2 regions of the Spongiibacter sp. C9W genome follow, and region 2 is predicted to be linked to the other one. Evidence: predicted binding sites of a transcription regulator. Region 2 holds the regulator's gene; the other holds the start of a gene.

Region 1 (4,425 bases), 770 kb from region 2:
CGCCTGCCGGGGCGATTTCATGCCAGTGGGCGGGCGGCGTGTAACCGTCATCGCGCGTGCGAGCGTGCACTGTCAGCTGCTGGGCACCGCCGTCGACAATGGCGGCGACGACATCCAAAAATCGGCTGCGGTCGCGGTAACCCAGGCGGATTTTTACGGTCAAAGGACAGTGCTTGGGGAGAGCCGCTCGGATTTCACCCACGATGTTGTGGATCAGCTCGGGCTCGTCCAGCAGCACAGAACCGCCTCGATGGCGATTGACGCATTTAGCTGGACAGCCGAAGTTTAGATCGACGCCCAGTGCGCCCAGCTCCGCCGCGCGCGCGGCGTTGTCGGCCATCGGTAACGGCTCGCTGCCCAGCAGTTGAACGTACACTGGAACGCCACTGGGGGTTTTGCCGTCGCGTTGCAGTTCAGGGCAGAGGCGATGGAACACCCTTGGCGGCAGCAGTTGATTGGTGACGCGAACAAATTCGGTAATACAGCGGTCGATGCCGCCTGCGCTGGTCAGCAGTGCGCGCATGCGTGCGTTGACGACACCCTCCATCGGGGCAAGATGAATTTGCATGGCGTGGATGCTCTGAGAAACGTAAAATAGGTGATCAATGTCGGCGCATTATAGCGAGCTTGCCGGCATCTTTGGGGAATTTACCATGGCAGTGACTAAACGTTCCGGCATATTGTCGATATTGCTACTGACCGTTATAGCCGGCGTAGTGCTGGCTGTGGTTCAGGCCTACTCGATAGCGCCGGATGCTGAAGCGCTGGCCGAAGAGTCAGAAATCTTTAACGCCGACGACGCGCAGTGGTTTGGTGAGGAGCCCGAGACCCGCAGAGTCGTCGTGGGTTTGGCCGTGCAACACGCGCAGGGGGGCGAACAGGCCCTGGTTGCGGTTGACGGGCAAGAGCGCTTTGTGCGGTCGGGTGATACCTTGGCGGCGCCCTGCCTGCGCGTTGCAGAAATTCTGGACGCGAGCCTCCTGCTGGACAGTTGTGGGGCGTATCAATTGTTGCCCATTGGCGGCGGTGGCTTCCACTATAAGCCGCTGGCGACTGGCAGGCCCCAGCCAGCAGCGAGGGTGGAGACCGTTGATCTGCGTGGCAACAATGCTGTCACCACATTGGTTGCTGAATACCTTGAGCGCTTGTATACCTCGCCACTGTCGCTGCGCGGGGCGGTGAAAGTAGAGCGTAAGAAGTCGGACTCCGGTGAGCGGGAGTACTACCTTTACCCGGGCAAAGATGAACGCCTTTTTTCCCGGATGCCGCTTCGTAGCGGCGATCGCTTGCACGCCGTCAATGGCATTGCGCTGAGCGATAGCGAGGCGTTGAGCGACTTGTATGAGCGTCTCGACGAGGTGGAGGCGATCACCATTACTTTGGCGCAGAAGCAACAGAGCACCAAGATAGTATTAGTGTCCTTGCCAGCGACCGTTCAGGCAATGATTCGCCTCGCAGCCGAGTAGTTGCTTCGCAGAATTCAGTGCGCATTTTCTTGCGAAATGATTGACTTTCCTTAATATTTTGTCGGCCTCTCGGGTAGTATACTGAGCCAAACAATAGCGGCGACTCAGCTGCCCCGCAGCACTGTACGGAGAGAACGATGAGCGACTATAAAAAATGGGAATGTGTTATCTGTGGCTTCATTTATGATGAGGCAGAGGGTATTCCCGATGACGGTATTCCCGCTGGCACACGCTGGGACGATGTTCCCGAGGACTGGGAGTGCCCCGATTGTGGTATTAGTAAGTTTGACTTCGATATGGTTGAGGCTTAGCCACCTGCATCACCGACACTGCACTCTGCCGCTGATTTTCAGCAGAGTGCAGCACCCCTCAAAAATTACCTTCCACTGTGCGCCTCGCACATTGCCTCTGTTACACTAGGCCGGATTTGGCGCAAAAGCGTCGTTCAACTGTCCAAGACCAGAGGTAACTATGCAAATGATAAAAAAAGCCTTGTTATTATCTTCACTGTTGTTGGCGGCCGCCTGTGCTCCCGAAGTGGGTTCCGAGGCATGGTGCGCGGCGATGAAGGAAAAGCCCAAAGGTGATTGGAGCGTCAACGAAGCAAGCGACTACACCAAACACTGCGTATTTAAATAGTGATAAGCCTGTCCGGGCCGGGTAGCTTTGCCCGGTTTTGATGACGGTTTGATGAAAAGGGCATTGCAAGCCTGGCTGACTCCGGCTAAAACCTTGCAAAAGCGTCGTTCGTGGTAAGAAAAATGTCACACTGTTTCTCTACTATGCGTCGCTTAGCTACAACGGTAGGGATGATGTACAACTGTGGATAAATTGGCGGTAGTAAAAATTTTGCGTAGCTCCCAGTTGCGCTCCGCCATCAGCGCCTTGCTTTTAGTGTTGTTGATTGTGTTGCTGACCGAGCTATTTTGGAGTGTCGCCAGCATCTTGCGCACGCCAACGTTGCCCCCGGCCAGCGTTGCCACGGTTGATGTTGCTACAGGCAATGGCCCTGACTACAGTGTCCAGTCTTTGCTAGCCGTCCCCCTGTTTGGCGAGCCACCCAAGGCGGCGGTGGATGAACAGACGATCCAGAAGGATATCAAGCGCAGCCGTCTGAAAATTACTGTGCTTGGCGTTGTTGCCGGCAGCAAAGACAGTGGCGTGGCGATTCTGCGCCACGGCAGCAAGACTAAAGCCTACGGTGTGGGGGAAAAGATAGAAGTCGCTGGGGCCGTGAAACTGTTGGCGGTAATGCCTGACCACATTGTGATTGAGAACAACCGCAAGCAGGAAAAAATTGAACTGCAAAAACGCCGCGTGAGCCAGGGGATTAGCGCAACAGCCACTCCCTCAGCGGCGAACGGCGATGTGATCGACCTGAATCGTGCTGAAATTCGCGATCTTATCGGCGACCCGCGGCAGACAATTCAAAATAGCCCGCTGCGTTTGGCGCGCTTTTTTGCCGCGAGCCCGGTAATGGAGGGCGAGCAGCTGATTGGCTACGAGATGAAACCGGGGCGTGATCCACGCCTTTTTAAACTGCTTGATTTGAAGCCAGGCGATGTCGTTTTATCGGTGAATGGCCAGTCGTTGTCAGAGTTGCCGACTACCGAATTAATGAAGCTGATGGAAACCACGCAATCCTTCGAGCTGCTTGTGCAGCGCAACAATACGATTTTGAGTAAAAGATTGGATATATGAAAACTTTTCTCCTGAGCCTATCACTGCTGGTGGTACTGGCCGCGCCGCCGCAAGCCGCTTATGCCGAACGCTTCGAACTCGACATGCAAAATGTGGATATCGGTGAATTTATCGACACGGTTGCCAAATTGACGGGCAAAACCATTGTTGTAGACAGCCGAGTGAAGGGCAAGGTCAGCGTTCAGAGCCACAGAAAGCTCGATGCGGATGAACTGTATCAAATCTTCCTGCTGCAGCTCGGGGTAGAGGGTTACTCTGCGGTCGAGGCCGGCGACGGTGTGCTCAAAGTTATTCCAAATCAAGCGGCGAAAATAGAAGGCATTGAGGTTCAGCGTTCCTCTGCCGCAGTGGGTCGCAGTGAGTCCATCATTACCCGCATCGCGCAGCTGCAAAATGCGGATTCCGACGAGCTGGTGAAGTCATTACGGCCGCTTGTCGACAATAAAGTCGGGGTAATCACCAGTTACTCCGATGCCAATATCATCTTGATTACCGATCGCGAATCCAATGTTCGCCGTTTGATGTCGATCATCTCGGCCGTTAACTCTGTCGACTCCCAGTTGATGGAGACCGTGGTGTTGCGTAATTCGTCGGCGGAAGAGGTGGAGCGCGTTTTAAACAAAGTGCTGTCGCAACAAACGCGCAAACGGGGATCATCCAAACCTGTTGTCGCGGCGGACCCACGGACGAATACGCTTATTCTGTTTGGTGACGACGAGGCGCGTAGTTACTTGCGCCGGCTTGTCGCTGACCTTGATAGCGAGGTGTCCAGCCAATCAAATATACGCGTTAAGTACCTGAAGTACGCCAAAGCGGATGAACTGGCAAAAGTTCTGAAAAGCATAAGCGACACCATTGTTAAAGATGAGCAAAGCGCGGGCCGAAATGCGGCGCCGGGTGTATCTTCGTCAATTAACATTGAAGCCCACGAGCAGACGAACTCCATCGTCATGTCGGGTAGCCCACATATTATCTCTGACTTGGAAAAAATCATTCGCGACCTGGATATCCGTCGTGCCCAGGTGTTGGTCGAAGCCATCATTATTGAAGTGACGGACAGCAAGGCCAAAGAGTTAGGCGTGCAGTGGTTGTTCAGAGGGTCTCAAGAGGGCAGCACACCCGCAGGCGGCATTAATTTCGGCGGCGGTGCATCCGGTACCAGCGGCACACCGGGAATCATTAGTCTGTTGGCTGGCAGCGATGCTGCGGCGGCAGCGGCATCGACGGTCAAGGGCGCTGCCATCGGTCTGGGGAAACT
Region 2 (4,425 bases):
TGCCGAGCTGACCCCAGCGCTGGATATTTTCCGGGTGGCCACACTTGCGAGTGCTTGAGAAAACCGCATCGACTTCGGCGATGGTCATCCCCTCAATGGGGTTGTCCTTGTGGACAAACACCGCCAGGGCGTCAATAGCCACCGGAACCGCAACGGGTTTGTAGCCATATTTCGCTTCGAAGGCTTCGATCTCTTTGTCCTTCATCTTGCGGCTCATTGGCCCCATGTTTGAAGTGCCTTCTGTCAATGCCGGGGGCGCCGTAGAGGAACCGGCTGCTTGAATCTGGACGTTAACGTTTGGGTAAGCGCGTTTGAAGTCTTCGCTCCAAAGCGTCATCAGGTTTGCCAGGGTATCTGAGCCAACGCTGGAAAAAGTGCCCGATACACCCGCCGCTTTTTCGTACACAGGCAGCGCCGGATCAACTTCAGTGGCTGCCGCCACCCACATAGAGGAAAGGCCAAATGCGGCCGCCATCAGACATTGCTTCAGTTTCACAGGTATCTCCCGATCAATAAAATTGGTAACACGGCTGTCATTTTAGCGGCGCTAGATGACGGATTTATTACAATGAGAAATCAGTTTACCCGAGTGATTAATGAACGTGGAAATAAACAACTGAACGTACTGCCATGCCCCGGCTGGCTGGAGATTTTCATCTCGGCCCGGTGGCGCAACAAAACATGTTTCACGATCGCCAAACCCAAGCCTGTACCGCCGGTATCGAGGGAGCGACTTTGATCAACCCGGTAGAAGCGCTCGGTTAGACGGGGAATGTATTGCGGCTCGATACCAATCCCGCTGTCCTGCACTTCCAACACACCGTGGCTGTCATCCTGGTACCAACGCAGCACAATTCGGTCATCCTCGGCGGTGTAGCGCGCAGCATTTACCGCCAAGTTAGACAGCGCGCTGCGTATTTCCGTCGCCTGCCCTTTCAGGGCAATGGCATCGTCACATTCGATGTCGATCTGGCGATTGCCCTTGGCGGCCGCGAGGGCTTCTTCGCGCACCATTTCCATCAGCGGGCGGATACGTATCACTTCATGCTCGCTGGCTTGAGGGACGGATTCCAGTCGCGACAAGAGCATTAAATCTTGAATGAGGTGGTGCATGCGGCGAGACTGCCGCAGCATTTGATCGATGGCGCGATCCCAGCGCGGATTGTCGCCACCGTGCTCAGAAAACGTCTCCAGGTAACCATTGATCACCGTCAGTGGCGTGCGCAATTCGTGTGACACATTCGCGACAAAATCTTTGCGCATTTTTTCGAGACGGTGGGTTCGCGTGACATCGCGGGCAAACAGTAAACGATTACCCTCCGCGAAAAAGCTGATGCTTAAACTGAGCTGTATCTCGCTGTTTACCGGCGACGCCATTTCAAAGGGCATGGCGTATTTTTCAGCTTCGTAGTAGGCAACAAAATTCGGGTTGCGCACTAAATTCAGCAGCTGCAAGCCGACATCTTCATCCCTGCGCAGCCCAAGTAGATCCATCGCCGCATCGTTGCACCATTCGATGTTGCCGTGACGATCCAGCATCACCACGGCATCTGACATCGATGCAAACGATGAATGTAAGTAATCAATAATTGCTTGTAACTGATCACGATCTCCCGACGCATGCTTCTGCATATCGTAAATCGTGTCGAAAATTTGACCCCACATGCCAATTGCCTCTGGCGGCTCGGTACCCAAGCCTCTATATAACCAGTCGCTCAGTCGTTGAAGTTGCCATAGCAGCCAGGTGCATATCACCGCTGCAACGATAAAAACGGGCCACACTCCAAGGTCGAACGCTGTTGCAAACACTGCCGCCGTTGCCAATGGCAGCACTACGCGAACAAGCTCCGTCTTCCAGCCGTAATACCGCATAGAGCAGCGCTAGGCGCTCACCCCCGTTGCGGAAAAACGGTAGCCAGTACCGCGAACGGTTTGAATCAGCTGCCCGAAGTCTCGCTCGTCGGTCAGCAGCGCTTTGCGAAGCCGGCGAATATGAACATCTACCGTGCGCTCTTCAACATAGACATTGGTGCCCCATACCTGGTCGAGCAGTTGACCACGGCTATAGGCACGCTCTTGGTGGGTCATGAAAAATTTCAGTAATTTAAACTCAGTGGGCCCCATATCCAAAGGCTCACCATTGGCAAACACGCGGTGACTGGCGGGGTCGAGTTTGAGGCCATCCACCTCAATGGTCTCTTCCTGCTCAGGCGAGCTGCCGCGGCGCAACACCGCCTTGATGCGCGCCATTAGCTCTCGGGAAGAAAACGGCTTGGTAATATAGTCGTCGGCACCGACATCCAGGCCCTGAACACGGTTGTCTTCATCGTCTTTAGCGGTGAGCATGATGACCAGCATATCCCGGGTTAATTCTTCCCGGCGCAAGCGGCGCAGCAGCTCAATACCACTGGTGACTGGCATCATCCAGTCCAGCAGTACCAGATCCGGGCGCTGATCAACAATAATTCCGTGCGCTTCCTGCGCATTGCTCGCTTCGATGCAGTCGTAACCGGCAAGCTCTAGCCCTACGCGGATCATCTCGCGAATGGCGGCTTCGTCATCGACGATGAGGATGGTCTTTGTGCTCATGCTCTTCCCTTGTAGCCTGTGGATGCTTGAGCCTGCATTAAAACGGCCTTTAATGACAATTATATGACAACGACTCGATCAAGGCGCCAGCCGTTGCCCCAAGCTTAGTCGAAAACGACAGTTTTATTACCGTGCACTAACACCCTGTCCTCAAGGTGATTGCGAAGCGCGCGGGCCAGTACGCTCTTTTCGACATCCTTACCCAGACGCACCAGGTCATCCTTGCTATGGCGATGCGACACTCGAATGACGTCCTGCTCGATAATCGGGCCCTCATCCAGCTGCTCAGTGACGTAGTGGCTGGTGGCTCCGATCAATTTTACGCCGCGATCATAGGCCTTCTGGTAGGGGTTCGCGCCAATGAAAGAAGGCAAAAAGCTGTGGTGAATATTGATCATTCTGCCGCTGTACGCACGGCAAAATTCCGGAGGAATAATCTGCATATAGCGCGCCAGCACGACACAATCAGCGGCATAGTTCTCTGTTAACTCTTGAATACGGGCGTGGGCCGGTGCCTTGTTTTGAGGGTCGACCGGCACATACTCAAACGGAATTCCATGCCACTCGACCATGCTGCGCAAGTTCTCGTGATTTGAGATCACACAGGGAATATCACAGTACAGCTCGCCGCTATGCCAGCGGTGCAATAAATCTGCAATACAGTGTGAGGCATGGCTTGCCAGAATCACCACCTTGCGCCGCCGCGCTGAGTCGACCAGCTCCCACTCCATGTCATATTCCTGCGCCAAGGGCGTAAATGCCTCGCGCACTGCCTCAGCACCGATGCTCAATGAATCGGCTTTAATCTCGTTGCGCATGAAAAACCAATTGCTGTCGGCATCGGCGTGATAATTGGCCTCGGTTAGCCAGCCCCCTTGATCGGCGACAAATTGGCTCACTTTGGCAACGATGCCAACGCGGTCCGGGCAACTGGTGATCAAACAGTAGGTATGTTCCATCTTTACAACAACATCCTTGCAAAAAAATCTTAACCCTTGTTCAGTATCGCCCGCACCGCCTGAGGCAGGTCTGCGGGAAGTACCACGGTCTTGGCATTGTCGGACGCCGACAGCTCACGCAGCGAGTCAGCGTATTTCTCACCCAGCAGATACAGCACGGGCAATTCATCACCTTTAACCGCTTCCGAAACTAACTCAATCGCTGCACCGCTGGCCTTAGCCAACACCACTTCCGCCTGGGCGTCGCGACGCGATGCTTCCAAGCGCCCCTCAGCTTCGAGGATCGCGGCCTGCTTCTCACCTTCGGCCTTGGTCACCGCCGCGCGGCGTTGACGCTCGGCAGCGGCCTGCTCTTCCATGGCACTTTGCATAGTGGGAGATGGATTAATGTCTTGGATTTCCACCGTTTTCAGTGTGATACCCCAGTCGGAAATATCGTCTGAAATCCCCGCCTTGAGCTTGGCCTTGATTTGCTCCCGCGACGACAGGGCCGAGTCCAACGACATCTCGCCTACAATTGAACGCAGTGCGGTCTGTACCAGGTTTTGGATGGCAATGGTGTAATTCTCAACACCGTAAACAGCTTTCTCAGGAGAGACGATATTTATATAGGCCACCGCGTTGGCGATAATCACCGCATTGTCTTCAGTGATAACCTCCTGGGAGGGGATATCCAACACAATGTCCTTGGTTGTTAAGCGGTAGGCCACTTGATCAACATAGGGAATAATAAAGTTCAAACCGGGGTTCAAGGTGCCGTGGTATTTACCAAGGCGTTGCACAATGTGTTTATAGCCTTGGGGAACGGTCTTCACCCCCATCGACAGCGTGACGACGACCAATACAAACAACGCCCCTGTAATTGCTAAACCATCCA

The links. The regulator PhoB, encoded in region 2, activates phosphate uptake and scavenging genes when phosphate is short. The targets are predictions, from matches to a motif close to TGTCATAAANNTGTAACA.
Region 1: the regulator PhoB is predicted to act here: its motif matches at 2,218-2,235, upstream of gspC (type II secretion system protein GspC).

Annotation. Positions count from the first base shown of each region.
Region 1 covers NZ_CM170672.1:985,506-989,930, reverse strand. The annotation lists gene AC2Q8J_RS04760 (tRNA dihydrouridine synthase) at 1-568, opposite strand, end outside; gene AC2Q8J_RS04755 (hypothetical protein) at 606-1,466, shown strand; gene AC2Q8J_RS04750 (rubredoxin) at 1,604-1,777, shown strand; gene AC2Q8J_RS04745 (DUF3012 domain-containing protein) at 1,938-2,105, shown strand; gene gspC (type II secretion system protein GspC) at 2,289-3,167, shown strand; gene gspD (type II secretion system secretin GspD) at 3,164-4,425, shown strand, end outside.
Region 2 covers NZ_CM170672.1:212,944-217,368, reverse strand. The annotation lists gene AC2Q8J_RS00995 (PstS family phosphate ABC transporter substrate-binding protein) at 1-496, opposite strand, end outside; gene phoR (phosphate regulon sensor histidine kinase PhoR) at 577-1,872, opposite strand; gene phoB (phosphate regulon transcriptional regulator PhoB) at 1,882-2,589, opposite strand; gene purU (formyltetrahydrofolate deformylase) at 2,694-3,548, opposite strand; gene AC2Q8J_RS00975 (SPFH domain-containing protein) at 3,578-4,425, opposite strand, start outside.